DNA from 3 places in the Dietzia sp. NPDC055877 genome. Region 3 is predicted to be linked to each of the others. Evidence: riboswitches for the same ligand, from Rfam matches in the RefSeq annotation. Region 3 holds a riboswitch; each other region holds the start of a gene.
What was found. A riboswitch is a leader RNA that binds a small molecule or an ion and turns the genes downstream of it on or off. The one in region 3 is predicted to bind thiamine pyrophosphate.

Region 1 (5,284 bases), on a different contig from region 3:
AAGACGTGGCGCATCTCCACCGGTTCGCCCATGGGCCCGTTCCAGATCTACGACATCGTGGGGATGATGACGCCCTACATGCTCAACAAGGACAGTGCTGACCCGGAGATGAAGGCTTTTGCGGACAAGATCAAGTCCGACTTCATCGACAAGGGCTACCTCGGAACATCGACCGGTCGCGGCTTCTACACCTACGGCTGACGTCGGCCAGAAAAGACTGAGGTAACGAAGCCATGACCAACGCGACCAGTAACTACCGGGTCATCATTGTCGGCGCCGGCTTTGCCGGCGTGGCAGCAGCCAGGCGGCTCGGCAAAGCGAAGATCCCAACACTGCTGATCGACCGCAACAACTATTCGCAGTTCCAACCACTGCTCTATCAGGTGGCCAGCTCGCAGCTCCCGCCGAGTGACGTGGCCGAGCCGCTGCGCGCGATCTTCCGCAAGCGTCCGAGCGTGCGCGTGTTGACCGCCGAGGTCACCGCTATCGACGCCGCTGCACACACGGTCACGGTGGACGACGGAACGGTGTACTCCGCTCAGACACTCGTGATCGCCGCCGGCGCCGTCGTGAACTTCTTCGGTACCCCCGGCGCCGCCGAGCACGCGTACCCGCTGTACTCGGTCAGCGATTCCACTCGGCTCGGGGCGGCGATTATCGAGCAGTTCGACAAGGCCGACGCCCGGGTGGCCGCCGGCGAGGCGCTCGACCCCACGAACATCGTCGTGGTGGGCGCCGGGCCGACCGGAGTCGAGATGGCGGGTGCGATCGCAGAAACCGTCAACACGGTGGTGCCGCGAACGTACTCCGACGCGGTTCGCGAGGCCTTCACGGTCCACCTCGCTGATCTGGCCAAGACGGTTCTCGGCCCCTTCACCGAGGAACTTCAGCAGTATGCGCAGGAGCACCTCGAGGAGCTCGGTGTTCAGCTGCACCTGGGCACCAGCGTCAAGGAGGTGCGCGCCGACGGCGTGACGCTCTCCGACGGCGAGGTCCTCGCCGCGCCGATCGTGATCTGGGCGGGGGGTCTGCACGCACAGCCCGTGGTCGGGCAAGCGGGCATCACGCCCGGCAGGGGCGGCCGACTGGATGTCAATGACGACCTCACAGTTCCCGGTTTCCCGGGCGTCTACGCGCTCGGGGACGCGGCCAACATCCCTGACGGTGCCGGTAAGACGCTCCCCGGCCTGGGTGCGGTGGCCAAGCAGGCGGGGGCGTGGGCCGGCGAGAACATCCTCGCCGACCTCAAGGGCACACAGCGTACGGCGTTCGAGTACCACGATCGCGGCTTCATGGCGATGATCGGTCGGATGGCCGCGGTGGCGGAGGTCGGCAGATCGCACAAGCAGCTCCACGGGCCGCTGGCATTCGCCGGATGGCTCGCAGTGCATGATGTCCTGCTGCCGTCGGCACGTCCCCGCTACAACGCCCTGGTCAACTGGGTACGCGACTACTTCACCGAGGACCGCACCGAGTTCATCGTTGGCGACGCCACCCGCACCTGAGATGTCGCCGGCGCATCCGTCACCAGCTTCTGACGGATGCGCTGGCGTCAGGAGGGGCGCTCGCCACGGCACGGAACCGCCTTCGGGGTCCGCGCGCAGTCGTCGAGCGCCGAGAGAGGGTGCCCGCTGGTCGGGGGGGGGGAGGTGGCGGGGACGACGACGAGGTGGGCAGTCACTAAACATACGCGGCCCATCCGGTGTACCTGCGGTGCCGAATAGCGGACATGGACCAGGTTCCTCACTCCCCCGCCTACTTCCGCGTTGGGATCGCCGGCCCGGACATAGCGGACGTGTTCACCGGTACGCCATCCGCAGCGCCCGATGAGGAGACGCGGGCGAGCTCGCGATTGCCGAACTACTTCGATGACGCCAGCGTGTGGTGGAGCAACTGGGTGGCGGTCGCGGCGACGGGCTGGGGCGCGCTGGTCGTCATCGCACCACTGATCGCCACGCACTTCCTCGTGTGGGCGGTCGGCACCCGACGGGGGTGAATGATCCGACTTCCCGAACCGACTGCGACCGAGCGGAGCGCAGGGACAGGACGCCTCGAACGCCGACCGCATGACTACGCCCGGTAGACGAGCTTTATGGCGTTGGCCCGGCCGTCGTCGCATGGGCACGAGTAGGGAGAGGCGTCGGTGGGTCACATCAGGTACGGCCTCTTTGCCGCGAAGTCGGCGACGGGCCTGCGCGTGGCCGATGCGGGGGCGGTGGTCACCTCGCAGACCGGGCTCAATGTCTCCGCCGGCGAACTGGTGGCGGCTGCCGAAGTCAGGGGTCTGAGCGCCGTCTCCACGGCAATCCAGGCGGCCCCTGTTGGCCGTCACCGGCAAGGCACGCTGACGCCGACGCGTAGGCTGAGGGGCGACACGGGGTGCCCTGGACGGGGCTGAGATCACACCCGAGCGAACCTGATCGAGTTAGCACTCGCGGAGGGATGTCATCGGCGTAGCCACGGCTGCTCCTGCTCGAGCGGTGGTCACCCCTCACACGACCACCGCAAGGAGAACCATGGCTTCGCGACCCGACGCTGCGCACGATCAGCACACCCGGAGGATCAGGTTCAACGCCTTCGCCATCAACGGCGTGGGGCATCAACTCCCCGGGATCTGGCGGCATCCGGCAGATCGGTCGCGGGACTATACGAACCTCGAACAGTGGACCCGTCTCGCCCGGCTGTTGGAGGGCGGGTTGTTCGACGGACTCTTCCTCGCGGACGCCTTAGGCCCGTATGACGTCTACGGCGGGAGCAGCGACGCTGCGCTGCAGACGGCGGCAAAGATCCCGATGAACGATCCGATGATGCTCGTCAGTGCCATGGCGGCGGTGACGGAGAACCTCGGCTTCGGCATCACTGCGAGCACCTCGGCAGAGCACCCGTACACCTTCGCCCGGCGGATGTCGACGCTGGACCACCTCACCCGGGGCCGGGTGGGCTGGAACGTCGTGACCGGCTACCTCAAGAGTGCCGCGCAGAACCTGGGCGAGAGCGACCAACTCTCCCATGACGAGCGCTACGACCGGGCGGACGAGTATCTGGAGGTGCTCTACAAGCTGTGGGAGGGCTCCTGGGAGGACGACGCGGTGGTGCTCGATGCGGAGCGGGACATGTACGCCGATCCGGCGAAGGTCCACCCGATCCGCCACGAGGGAACGTACTTCACGGTCCCCGGCGTCCACCTCTCCGAGCCTTCTCCGCAGCGGACCCCGGTGATCTACCAGGCCGGCGCGTCCGCGCGGGGAATCCGCTTCGCGGCCGATCACGCGGAGGCGATCTTCGTGGCGTCCCCGACCATCGGCCAGACCAGGGACCAGGTCAGCCGGATCCGGGAGGGGCTGGAGGCCGCCGGGCGGGGCCGGGATGCCGCACGCGTGTACGCGCTGCTCACGATCGTTGTGGATCAGACCGATGAGGCGGCAGCTGAAAAGTACCGAGACATCTTCTCCTACGCCTCTGAGACGGGAAATCTGGTGCTCAACTCGGGATGGTCCGGAATTGATCTATCCCGACAGGACCTCGACGCACCCATGGACCCGGTCGCAACAGAAGCGATCCAGACCACTGTGTCGAGCCTGTCGGGGGCCTCGGACGCCGACGGACGCTGGACGTTGCGTGACAGCGCCCGGTTCAACGCGACGGGCGGACCCGTGGTGGTGGGCTCGGCGGTCACCGTGGCCGACGCCCTGGAGAGCTACATGGCGGAAACGGACGTCGACGGGTTCAACCTGGCCTACGCGCTCAACCCGGGCACCTGGGAGGACGTCATCGAGCATCTCGTGCCCGAGCTGCAGCGCCGGGGACGGTACCCGCTGGACGCGGAACCCGGCACTCTCCGAGCCCGGATGTTCGATCGAGGTGACCGGCTGCCCGATACGCATCGCGGGGCCAGGTACCGCGGATGACGCTTCGATGCGCCGTGTCGTCGGCGTAGTCCCACACCGACGTCGATCGTGGCGCCGTCAGGAGAGGACCAGAACAGTGCCAGCGGCGCCGCGGGTACATCGATCGGGCACACCGGCCACCTGTGCGACAGGCACGACGGTGGTGTCCGCGTTGAGCTCGCGGCCCACGGGGTGCTCGGCCCTGTCGACCGTCACCGACGGCTTGCCGTTCTGCAGCACGAACGTGGCGTCGGACGGGAAGATCGCCAGTTGAGGTGCTCCGGCTCCGGCAACCGCGAAGCACCCGCCCGGCCCGGTGATGAGTTTGTTGCTCGCGGGTCCCGGCGAACCGGTTGGAACGGAACCGGAGTACTGGAGCCCGAGGACGCCCTGTTCCCCGCGGACGGTCACTTCGAGCATGGCCTCGTTGTCCGGGGGTTCCGCGCGTGTTCCGGGCGCCTGATCTGCCTCAGGGGCCCCGCCATCGGCGACCTGCGGAGCCGCCGCTGCGGTCGTCGTCTCCGTCACCGTGGTCGCCGTTGACCCCGATCCGCTCGAGCCGCAGGCGGCCAGGCCCAACGGGATGAGGGCCACGACGGTGGGAACGATCAGACGGCGAGTCAATGACACGAACTTCCTCCACCGTTCAGAGCCGGGCATTGCCATCCAATGCACTCGCGGCGTCGAATTCCAGACATGTACTCGGTTCCGCACTCCCCTCCCCCCGCGCAGTTTCGCGTGGCCACTACCGCCTCCGAGGCGTCCGAGTTCTTCACCGACGTGGAACTCGCGAGGCAACACGACGACGCGCCCCGCGCCGGGGCTGGGTCGACGATGAGAGAGAATCTGTCACGCCTTCCGGACTACTTCTGTGACCTCTGGTCGTGGTGGGGGCACGGGGTCGCGGTTGCAGCCACGGGCTGGGGCGCGCTGGTCCTCATCGCACCGCTACTCCTGACCCATTTACTCCTGTGGGCGACCGATGCGTTGCGTACGTTCGCCGGGTTCAGGAACCGAAGCTAAACCGCGAAGCGAGGAAGGGCAGCAAACCCATGCACTCGGGGGTCAGCGCCAAGCACATCGGCTCGTCCGGCCCGGGGCCGAAAAGGTAGCGCAGCGGGTTCTCAAGGGAGCCTTCAGGGAACATCGTTACTCCTCACGATCGGAATCTGTTGTCCTACACGGTATATCGGACCCCGCGCCCGTGCCTGTTACGGCCGTGCGATTGACGGGGACCGCTCCACCACCCTTCGGGCGGGCAGCGCCGCGAGAATCGGCGAAAGCCGCGATTACACGTGTCGACACGAAGTAACGTCCGCTGTTAAGGACGAGCTCCTCCGAGCATCGTCGGCTGTGTGTCAGCGCTTCGCCCTGCTTCTGGAGGCATTGTGAACAAG
Region 2 (5,284 bases), on a different contig from region 3:
CGCGCGTCCGGGAGGAGAGAAGGGGACCCGACGACGACGACATCGATACCCGCGGTATGCAAGGAATCGGTCAGGCCGGCGAGTTCCTGCACCGGATCCGCCACCCGCATGCCGGACACGGTCTGCCGCATCTCCGACAGGGCTGTCCTCGTGAGGTTCTCGATGTTCTCCAGTTCGGCCCGGGCGGCGTCCGGGTCGGAGTCGAGCTGCGCCCGGGCCAGCTGGGCGCGGATCGTCAGCGCCGTCAGGGTGTGTCCGAGGACGTCGTGCAGGTCGCGCGCGACCCTTGCGCGCTCCTCTGCCACACCCAGCGCCCGCCGGTAATGGCCCTCTCGGTCGCTGATGCCGACCGAGATCCGTGTGCCCAGCATCGACAGCACCACGGGGATCACCAGGAACCCCGGGACCAGCATCCCCCACGTCTTCTCGACCAGGGCCGCGACGGTGCCGATGACGATCAGCGTGATCGCGGTCGGCACGCTCCGCCGGATCGGCCACGCGGCAGCAACGAAGCAGGCGAGGAACGGGACGAAGTTGACCGGCCCGTTCAGCCCGGCCGCCGGGAGGGTCCCGAAAGTGCAGATCACGAGCCCGGCCAGGTAGCCCAGCCCGAGCGGCGCGGGCTCCTCCCGGGCAGGGTCGCGGAGATCGCCGGCGACTCGCCCCGATGGTCCGGCGGCACCGGAGCTGCGCAGGTGTAGCGGGTATCCCTCGGTCACGGCAGGTGAGGCGAAGGCAGCCAGGTAGACCGCGGAGAACGCCGCGATCGAGACCAGCCCCAGCACCGTGGGCGCGGCGGGGGCCCCGGAGAAGACCACAGCGAGGATCGGGTAGATCAGGAAGACCTGCCAGATCAGCGAGAACAGCACACTCGGACCGGTGATCGCGGAGCGGAATCGCCGCCACCGCGACGGCCCCGCAGCTGCTTCATCGTTCACCGACTTCGCGCTGACCTCCGGGTCCGCCACTGGTGACGGGGACGCACGCGTTGCCGTTGTCGTCGTCGTACTCTCACCGCTCGTCATGCCCGGTCGCTCCTCACACCCGACCGCGGCGGCGACGTACCAGCACCGCGGCTGTCGTACCCAGTATGAGGGCCCAGGCAACCACGTTGAGCACAGGCAACCACACCGGATCGACCACGCCGTCGGCCACCACGCCGCCGGTGATCGGATAGCGGGCCAGCGCGTTGACCCCATAGAGCGGTGTGAAGCGCGCCAGGTCCAGCATCACGCCCGACAGCGGGATGAACAGGTTCCCCGCGAACGCGAGCAGGACCAGGCTGCCGCCCGCGACCCCCAACGCGGACTCGGAGCGGAACGCCATTCCCGCGCTCAGTCCGTAGCCCGCGAAGACCGCGGAGCCGAGCCACGCCGCGCCGAGCGAGAGCACCCAGGCCAGCGGTGTGGCCTGCGCGCCGGTGGCCGCGCCGGCGATGCCCACGGTGAGGACGGGCACGGCCGCGATGGTCATGGCCACGGCGGACTTGGTCACCACGAAGCCGGCGCCGCTCCACGGGGTGAGTCCGAGCTGGCGGCCCCACCCCTGGAAACGCTCGAGGGCGGCCCCACCGCTGATGGCGGTGGTGGCGGTGACCGCGCCGTAGACGGCCATCGAGATCATGACGACGGCGCCCACGTTGCCGTGCGCGACGGGTGCATCGCGGTAGCTCTGCGCGCTGCCGAACACGAAGTACATGACCAGCGGCAGGCCGACGATGAAGAAGATGTTGGTGATGTCGCGCAGGGTCCGGCGCAGGTCGATGGCCCAGTAGGTGACGTTCATCGGGTGGCCTCCGGATCGGTGTCGGTAGCGGCAGGGTCGACGGGTGCCGTGTCGGCCAGTGCAGGGTCTGCAGGACCATCGGCGGTGAGGGTGACAAAGGCGTCGTCCAGCGACCTGGCCGAGATGGTGACCTCGCGCGCGGACGTCTCGGTGAGAAGGACGCGCGCGGTGGCGTCGCTGTCCGAACTGGTGAGGATCACCCGGGCAGCCGTGCGGTCAACGGCGGTGACACCGGGCAACTCCTCCGGCGACGGCTCGCCCGCCATCGGGTCCCAGACGGCGGTCACGCGACTGCCGGCGGCCATGGCGCGGACGCGGTCGACGGGGCCGTCGGCGACGATCCGCCCCCGCGCCATCAACACGATGCGGTCGGCGAACGCCTCCGCCTCCTCCAGGTGGTGCGTGGCGAAGATGATCGTCGACCCGGATGCGGCCTCAGAGTGCATGGTCGCCCAGAACTCACGGCGGGTCCCCACATCCATCGCGGCGGTGGGTTCGTCGAGGATGAGCAGGTCCGGATCGGACAGCAGCGCGAGCGCAAACCTCAGGCGCTGCTGCTCACCACCCGAGCACCGGGCGACCCTGCGGCCGCCGAGTTCGGCGATCCCCGCCCGCTCGAGCACCTCCCCGACCGACAGCGTCCGGCGGTAGAGTGCCGCGATCGCGCGGACCGTCTCCTCCACCGTCAGGTCGGCGAGCAGACCTCCGGTCTGGAGCACCGCGGCGATCCGGCCGGCCGCGATCGCCTCTCGCGGGGCCTCGCCGAACACCCGGACCTGGCCCTCCGTTGGTTCGGTCAGCCCCAGGGCGATGTCGAGCGCGGTGGTCTTGCCCGCACCGTTCGGGCCGAGGAGCGCGACCACCTCTCCGGGGTCGATGCGCAGGTCGAGCCCGCGGATCGCGCGGACGGGTCCGGATCCGCGAACCGTGAACGTCTGGCCCAGGTCCCGGAACTCCAGAGCCGGCGGCCGCGGACCGACACCGGGAGAACGACCCGTGGCCGTGGCTTCGGCGGGTGGGGTGTGGGCTGGGCTGTGCTTGACCATGCCTCCACGATCGTCGGCCAGCGCCCGCCTGAACAGGGCTGGCTGTCACGACTTACCCGGTGACATCTGTCATGGGTCGGACGTCAGAGCCCCTCACGACGTCGTCGAGTCGTGAGGGCTCGCTGAAACAGCGTCTCCTCTCAGCCCTTGACCAGACCACCGTCCACGATGAGGTTCTGCCCCGTCACCGCCCGCGCCCACGGCGAGGCGAAGAACAGCACCGCGTCCGCCAACTCGGCGGGCTCGATCGCGCGACGCAGCGGCGTGCCCGAGGCGATGAGGTCGAAGACCTCTTCAGGTGTAGCGGCACTTGCGTCGGTGGTGCGCAGCAGCCCGCCCGAGACCATGTTGACCGTGATGCCGTCCGGCCCGAGGTCTGTGGCCAGGGTCCTGGTCAGCGAGAGCGCGGCAGCTTTCGCGGCCGTGTAGTCGTGGTACGGCACGACCGGGTGCTGGAACAGGTTGGTACCGATGTTCACGATCCGCCCGAACCCGCCCTCGCGCATCCCCGGCAGCGCCGCCTGGGTGGTGGCGAGCGTCGCCTTGACGGCGCCGCGCAGCTGTGCTTCCATGTCCGCCCAGGTCAGCGTCTCGGGCGAGGGGCGGGCGTCGCCGTTGAATTCGAAGTCGGCGAGGGCGTTGTTGATGACCGTCGTGATCGGCCTGTCGAAGTGGGTACGTGCCGCCTCGACGAGGCTGCTTACCTCGTCGTCGTCGGTCACATCCGCCCGGACCGCCACGGCGCGGTCCTCGCCGAGCTCACGGACCAGGTCGGCCGCGGCCTCGGCGCTGCGACGGTAGTTGACGACGACGAGCGCGCCCTCGCGCCCGAACGCCCGCACGATTTCCTTACCGAGGCCCCGGGCTCCGCCGGTGACCAGGACTACCTGCTCGTCGATACGCACGCTGTTCCCGGAATTCACTGCCACTCGCTTTCCGGCGGTTCCCGCGAAGGGTGGCGATGCATACCCGCCTACCTGCGCAGAGACGCGGCCGCGGTATCGACATTCCTTCGCTGGAACTACCCAGATCAGGTTCGACGGGTGTGATCTCAGCTGCCCGGATGGGCGGCACCCCGTGTCGCGGCCCAGCCTAAGTCATACCGCGAGCCACAGCGTGCCCCATCGCCCGGCCGACGCCACTGAACCGGTCACAGATGCCCTCGACGATGTCCTCGGTCTTGTCGTACATCCCGGCGGAATCATCCATCTGATCGACAGTGTTGCGTGCACTGCGCTCCAGCAACCCGTCGTACCTCTGCGATCAAATGGCTCGCTTTCACACCTTCGACGAGCTCTGGACCTACGCCGGTTCTATACACGGATCTTCCATTCACCCGTGATGTTCTCCCAATACGAGTTGTGGTTCGGAACCGTGTCCGAGACATCGACATCCACGAGGTTCGGAGCCTCGCACCCGGTTCCCTTGAGCCCCACGGCGACGCTGCCGACTTCCGCGACCGCGTACGCATTCTTGAGAACCGCGTCGTTTCGAGAGAAGTAGTTGACCACGTACCCCGAGGTGGTCGATGCAACCGATGCCCAGTCGAACTTCTGGCCGATCGCAGCCCCGAGAATTCTGAGATCCCGGACCTTCTTGCCTGCCTTGGCTTTGGACAGGGTTTGTGTCGCAGTCGCCATCACCCGGCCGCCGAGACTATGTCCGACCAGGATCGCCTCGCCCTCGAATCGGGCGAGGATGTCGCCCAAGATCACTCCGGTCTTGTCCGCGCGAACTCGTGCCACATGCCATGGGTTCTTGGCCAGATCCGTTGCGACCATCACCGGCATCAGCGGGCTGAGTCTTCCGGCCGCAGCTTTACTAGCTTTCCTCGCGACGGCGCCGACCGCGAAGCGTCCCGCCTGAGCTCCACCGATCGAACCCAATAGGAGAGCCACATCGTTGAGTTCCTTCGAGCCCCAGTGCAGGAAGTAGATGGGCTGATCCGGGTACGTCTGCTCAACGAACCCGACCGACTTCCACCATTGGATATCGCCCTCGGTGGTGAAACCCCGAGCGATGATCACCGGTGTACCGGTGCCCTCCCGGAACAGTTCCAGCTTGAACGACTTGTCATCGCGCAGATAGGCATTGGTCACCGACGCCCCCAGCGCACCACCCAGCGCTGCGCCGACGGCGGTGACGACCATTGTCCCGCCGGCCATTCCCAGTCCACCGGCCGCAACCGAACCGCCACCGAGGAGTGCGAGACCGAAACTCTGCGCGGCTGCGCCACTGAGCGCAGCGCCGGCTCCCACCTTCGACGCCAGAACTCCGACCGCGCCGCCCACCGCCGGCGCAGCCATCAGCGCGAGCGGGAAAGCCGCCCCGACCGCAAGAACTGCAGTGAGCCCAAGCTTGGACCCCTTCGCGAGGTTGGGCTTGTCGTACTCCATGAACGAGGCGAAATCCTCGAGTCGCTCCAAGGGGTCACGCGCGCGCTCAAAACTCGG
Region 3 (5,284 bases):
CGGCTTCGACCAGTACTACGGCTTCCTCGAAGCCCAGGCCAACCTGCACGCGCCGTCCCAGCTGTACGAGGGCAACAGTCCGGTCCACGTCGAGGAGTACCCGGAGGGCTACTACCTCACCGACGACCTCACCGACCGCGCCGTGCAGATGATCGCCGAGACCCACGCCTCGGATCCCGGCAAGCCGCTGATGATGTACTACGCGCACGCGGCGGTCCACAGCCCGATGCACATCAAGGACGGCGCGGCCGAGGATTTCCGGGGCCGTTACGACGCGGGCTGGGATCAGATCCGCGCCGAGCGCCGCCACCGGCAGGATGATCTGGGCGTGGTGCCGGCCGCCGCCGGGACCGGACCGATGGACGAGGAGCTTGGACCGGACGTCGTCGAGTGGGACTCGCTGTCGGACGACGGCAAGCGGCTTGCCGCCCGCCACATGGAGAACTACGCGGCCATGGTCGTGAGCATCGACGAGTCGGTGGGCCGCATCCGCGAGATCCAACGCCGCCTCGGCCGGCTGGAGAACACGATCTTCGTCTTCTTCTCCGACAACGGCGCGGCCACCGGGGGTTCCGGAGGCACCGTCGGCATGTTCAACTTCCTCGCCAACCTCGACCGCAGCCGCACCCTCACCACCGAGGAGCGCATCGCGGAGGAGATCGGCCGGATCGACGAGCTCGGCGGCCCCGCCTCCTGGCCACACTATTCCTCGGCGTGGGCGACGGTCGCCAACACCCCGTTCCGGCGCCATAAGTTCAGTACGTACCGGGGCGGGCACCAGGTGTCGTGTGTGATGTCCTGGCCCGCCGGGCTCGGGGAACTGGGAGAAGAGAACGACGACGACGGCGCCATCCGCCACCAGTACGCGCATGTCACGGACATCTTTCCGACCGTGGCCGAGCTGGCAGGGGTGGAGATTCCGAGGAGCCGGGCGGGCCGGGAAGCGCGGCCGCTGGACGGCTCCTCGATGGTGGCGGCGCTGAAGGACGCCGACGCGCCGAGCAGTCACGGCGACCAGTACTACGAGTGCCTCGGTGAGCGCGCGTACTACGCCGGCGAGTTCGAGCTGGTGGCCCGCCACGCCAAGGCGACGCCGTTCTCCGCGGACCGATGGGAGCTCTTCCGACCCGAGAGCGACGCGGTGCAGCTCGAGAACGTGGCCGACCAGCACCCGGAGGTGGTGGCCGATCTCGTGGCCCGCTGGGAGACGGCGGCCCGGGACAACATGGTGTATCCGATGTCCAACGGCAGTCCGCTGCACTTCTTCCAGCGTGACCCGGCCGAGCAGCGTCTGGCGGTGGAGACCGTGATGGTCCCGGAGACCCCGCCGCTCGAGCGGTTCCGGGCGAGTCAGCTCATCGACGGCCGCGGGTTCACCGTCGAGGTGGCGCTGGGCGCGGACGGCTTCCGGGCCAGTGACGAGGGAGTTCTTTACGCCCATGGAGGCCAGGAGGCGGGCGTGGTCCTCTTCGTGAAGGACGGCGCCCTTCAGGTGGAGCAGAACGCCTGGGGCCGGGCCCTGACCTCGGAGCCGGCCGACATACCGGCGGGCGCGACACGGTTCGGCCTCCGCGTCGACGCTCCGGGCAGAAGCAGGTGGATCGTGGCTCTCGAGATCGACGGTGTCCCGGTCGCGGAGGGGATCGAGTTGACGCAGCTGTCGTGGCTGGTGCCGTTCAGCGGGATCTCGGCGGGCCGGATGCACCGATCACCGGTGTCCGCCGACCTCTACCGTGCGCACGGCATGTTCCCCTACTCGGGCACGTGGGAGACCGTGACCATCCGGCCTGGTGCGTTCTCGCCGGACGCGCCGTCTCAGCTCCTCGATGTCATCCGGACGATGGGCGCGGCCACGCAATAGGGCGGCCACACAACAGAAGGGGCTGCCCCGGGTTCCGTACCCGGAGCAGCCCCGTCCTTCGTCGTCAGACGGCGTCTCGGGTCAGTACCCGGCCGTCGCAGCCGCGCCGACCAGGACGAAGATGAACACCACGTAGAGCACGATCAGCAGTACCACCAGGGCCAGCGAGATCATCCCGAGCTTCTTGGCGGTCGCGCTGGCCGCCTCCGCCTCGGCGTGCCGGCCAGCCGCCCACAGCGGGTAGACCTGCAGTGCGCGGGTCATCGCGACGAACGACAGCGGCCAGAAGAACAGGATCGAGGCGACCGCCCATCCCACGTTCGATGGCGGACCGATCTGCGTCGCACCCGCGCTGCCGAACGACGGGTTCTGTGCGGCGTAGTCGGCCTGGGCGTAGCCCGGCTGGCCGAAACCCGACTGCCCGTAGCCCGACTGGCCGGGCGCCCCCTGCCCGTACGCGGACTGCGCGTTGTACCCGGTCTGCGACGAGTAGTCGGTGTAGCCGTTGTCCTGGCCGGAGTTGTCACCCTGGGGCGGGTAGGTCATGTCGATCCTTCGTTCGTGGCGGTTCACTCGAACGCCCAGACTACGCCCGCCACCTGCGTCTCAGCCGCGCGCATGAGACCCGCGCGCGTCAGTTGGCCGCGACGAGTAGCTGATACTCGGGGAACCGGACGAGGAAGCGCCGCACGTAGCTGCACACGGGACGGATCCTGGCCCCGTCGAGCCGCATCCGGGTGAGCACCAGGCTGACCAGCAGCCGCGCGATGCCCTGCTGCCCGAATCGCTCCTCGATGACGGTGTGGAGAAGGATGAAGACCTCGCCGTCCATCTCATAGCCGACGAGCCCCATGAACGTCTCGTCGTCCCACAGTTCGAACCGATCGCGATCCGAGTTGTGGACCAGCTTCAACGACGTGGCGGTGGACATCTCGACTCCTTCGGGCCGACGGTGCTACTTCCGGAGACCCTACTCCCCGCGCTACCCTCGGACGGCACAACTTCATAACCCATCCACACGGGAGCCCGCCTCGGAGCGCGGGCTGAGAGGACGACCGGCCGGGTCGTCGACCGTAGAACCTGTCCGGATCATGCCGGCGTAGGGAGTTCTGGAAATCTCATGGTTGATCACGCATCTACTGACGCACGCCCCTCTACTTCTGTCGAGGACGTGACGTGCGGCCCCATCTATGCGAGCCGCAAGACGTACCTGGGTGTAGAGGCACCGGGGTACGACGACGACAACGCCACCACCCCGCCCCCGTTCACCGAGAACAACCCCGCTGGCTCGGGCGTCACCATGCAGGTGCCGGCCCGCAGGATCGAGCTGACCGACGGCACCTCGTTTGACGTCTACGACACCTCGGGCCCGTACACCGGCTACACCACCGCCGCCGACTGCCACGATCTCGCGGTGGGCCTGCCCCGCACCCGTGAGGAATGGCCACACCCGCGGCCGGTTCCCGTGTCGGTGTCGGCGTCGTCGGTGACGGCGTCGTCGGTGACGGCGTCGTCGGTGACGGCGTCGTCGTCACACTCGTCACCGTCGCCCGCAGCCACGTCGTCGGGCGCTCCCGCGCCTGCGCCTGCGCCCCTGGTCCGCACCCAACTCGCGTGGGCGCGTGCCGGTCTGATCACGCCGGAGATGCGGTTCATCGCCGCACGTGAGGGCGTCGACGTGGAGCTCGTCCGCGAGGAGGTGGCCGCGGGCCGGGCCGTCATCCCCGCCAACCACCGCCACCCGGAGAGCGAGCCGATGATCATCGGCAAACGCTTCATGACCAAGATCAACGCCAACATCGGGAACTCGGCGGTGACCAGCTCGATCGCCGAAGAGGTAGAGAAGATGGTGTGGGCCACCCGCTGGGGCGCCGACACGATCATGGACCTGTCCACCGGCAAGGACATCCACGCCACCCGGGAGTGGATCCTGCGGAACTCGCCCGTACCGGTGGGCACCGTGCCGATCTATCAGGCGCTGGAGAAGGTGAACGGCGACCCGGCCGCGCTGACGTGGGAGCTGTACCGCGACACCGTGATCGAGCAGTGCGAGCAGGGCGTGGACTACATGACCGTCCACGCCGGGGTGTTGTTGCGGTACGTCCCGCTGGCGGCCACGAGGGTCACGGGGATCGTCTCGCGGGGCGGGTCGATCATGGCCGCGTGGTGCCTGGCCCATCACCGGGAGTCGTTCCTCTACTCCCACTTCGCCGAGCTGTGCGAGATCCTTGCGCGCTACGACGTCACGTTCTCTCTGGGGGACGGGCTCCGGCCCGGGTCGATCGCGGACGCCAACGACGAGGCCCAGTTCGCCGAACTACGGACCCTCGGCGAGCTCACGCGGATCGCCAAGGCGCACGGCGTGCAGGTGATGATCGAGGGGCCCGGCCACGTGCCGATGGACAAGATCGTGGAGAACGTGCGACTCGAGGAGCAGTGGTGCGAGGAGGCACCGTTCTACACGCTCGGGCCGCTGGCCACCGACATCGCGCCGGGGTACGACCACATCACCAGCGCGATCGGGGCCGCCCGGATCGCCGAGGCCGGCACCGCGATGCTCTGCTATGTCACGCCCAAGGAGCACCTCGGGCTGCCGAACCTGGACGACGTCAAGACCGGCGTGATCACCTACAAGATCGCCGCCCATTCGGCCGACCTGGCCAAGGGGCATCCGCGCGCGCAGGAGCGCGATGACGAGCTGAGCCGCGCCCGGTTCGAGTTCCGGTGGAAGGATCAGTTCGCGCTGGCCCTCGATCCGGACACCGCTCGGGAGTTCCACGACGAGACCCTGCCGGCCGAACCCGCCAAGACCGCCCTCTTCTGCTCGATGTGCGGCCCGAAGTTCTGCTCGATGCGCATCTCGCAGGACATCCGCGACTACGCCGCCGAGCACGGGCTGGAGACAGTGGAGGCGATCGAGGCGGGGATGGCGGAGAAGTCCGCGGAGTTCGCCGACGCCGGCGGGCGCGTCTATCTGCCCCTCAGCGGCGCCTGACCCTGCCCAGCCGCCGGCCCGGCGGGGCGACGGCCCGGCGCCAGCTCGAGCTAACCGGCTGCCGACCGTTCTGTCTCGCGTGGTCGCAAATCATGCTGACGCCGGGACCTGCCCTGGGAAATTGTGAGCGGGTCAGACCACTCGGCGGAATGTGGTCCGCGCAAGCCCCGCCCAGCTTCGGCCCGGCCCCGGCGGGACGTGCGCGCCGGGAATGCACACATCACCTGCACTTACGCGCCCGGAATGGTCCATTCCGGGCGCGTAAGTGCACCAAGATCGGGCGTTCCGGGCGCGTAAGTCGTACCTACCGGCCGGCGGGGCGGCTGCGGGACGCCGGCAGAGGCTGGGCGGCGGCAGAGCGGCGGGGGTGGGCGGCGGCGGGGCCGCGGGGGCCGGGATCAGGCGTCGCGGCGCAGGGTCACCACCAA

Region 1: it holds a riboswitch for thiamine pyrophosphate, as region 3 does, so the genes downstream of both, ACWGLC_RS12820 (LLM class flavin-dependent oxidoreductase) here and thiC (phosphomethylpyrimidine synthase ThiC) in region 3, are expected to answer to the same signal.
Region 2: it holds a riboswitch for thiamine pyrophosphate, as region 3 does, so the genes downstream of both, ACWGLC_RS02745 (3-oxoacyl-ACP reductase) here and thiC (phosphomethylpyrimidine synthase ThiC) in region 3, are expected to answer to the same signal.

The regions. Positions count from the first base shown of each region.
Region 1 is NZ_JBSHCV010000012.1:72,292-77,575, reverse strand. It holds gene ACWGLC_RS12835 (3-hydroxyacyl-CoA dehydrogenase) at 1-201, shown strand, start outside; gene ACWGLC_RS12830 (NAD(P)/FAD-dependent oxidoreductase) at 234-1,505, shown strand; gene ACWGLC_RS12825 (DUF1295 domain-containing protein) at 1,730-1,996, shown strand; TPP riboswitch at 2,366-2,460, shown strand; gene ACWGLC_RS12820 (LLM class flavin-dependent oxidoreductase) at 2,517-3,908, shown strand; gene ACWGLC_RS12815 (hypothetical protein) at 3,966-4,517, opposite strand; gene ACWGLC_RS12810 (DUF1295 domain-containing protein) at 4,557-4,910, shown strand; gene ACWGLC_RS12805 (ABC transporter substrate-binding protein) at 5,276-5,284, shown strand, end outside.
Region 2 is NZ_JBSHCV010000002.1:120,850-126,133, reverse strand. It holds gene ACWGLC_RS02760 (sensor histidine kinase) at 1-938, opposite strand, end outside; gene ACWGLC_RS02755 (ABC transporter permease) at 1,039-1,785, opposite strand; gene ACWGLC_RS02750 (ABC transporter ATP-binding protein) at 1,782-2,831, opposite strand; gene ACWGLC_RS02745 (3-oxoacyl-ACP reductase) at 2,972-3,736, opposite strand; TPP riboswitch at 3,822-3,919, opposite strand; gene ACWGLC_RS02740 (DUF726 domain-containing protein) at 4,145-5,284, opposite strand, start outside.
Region 3 is NZ_JBSHCV010000008.1:33,711-38,994, forward strand. It holds gene ACWGLC_RS10505 (arylsulfatase) at 1-1,861, shown strand, start outside; gene ACWGLC_RS10510 (CD225/dispanin family protein) at 1,943-2,407, opposite strand; gene ACWGLC_RS10515 (GNAT family N-acetyltransferase) at 2,496-2,792, opposite strand; TPP riboswitch at 2,871-2,986, shown strand; gene thiC (phosphomethylpyrimidine synthase ThiC) at 2,982-4,856, shown strand; gene ACWGLC_RS10525 (ABC transporter permease) at 5,255-5,284, opposite strand, start outside.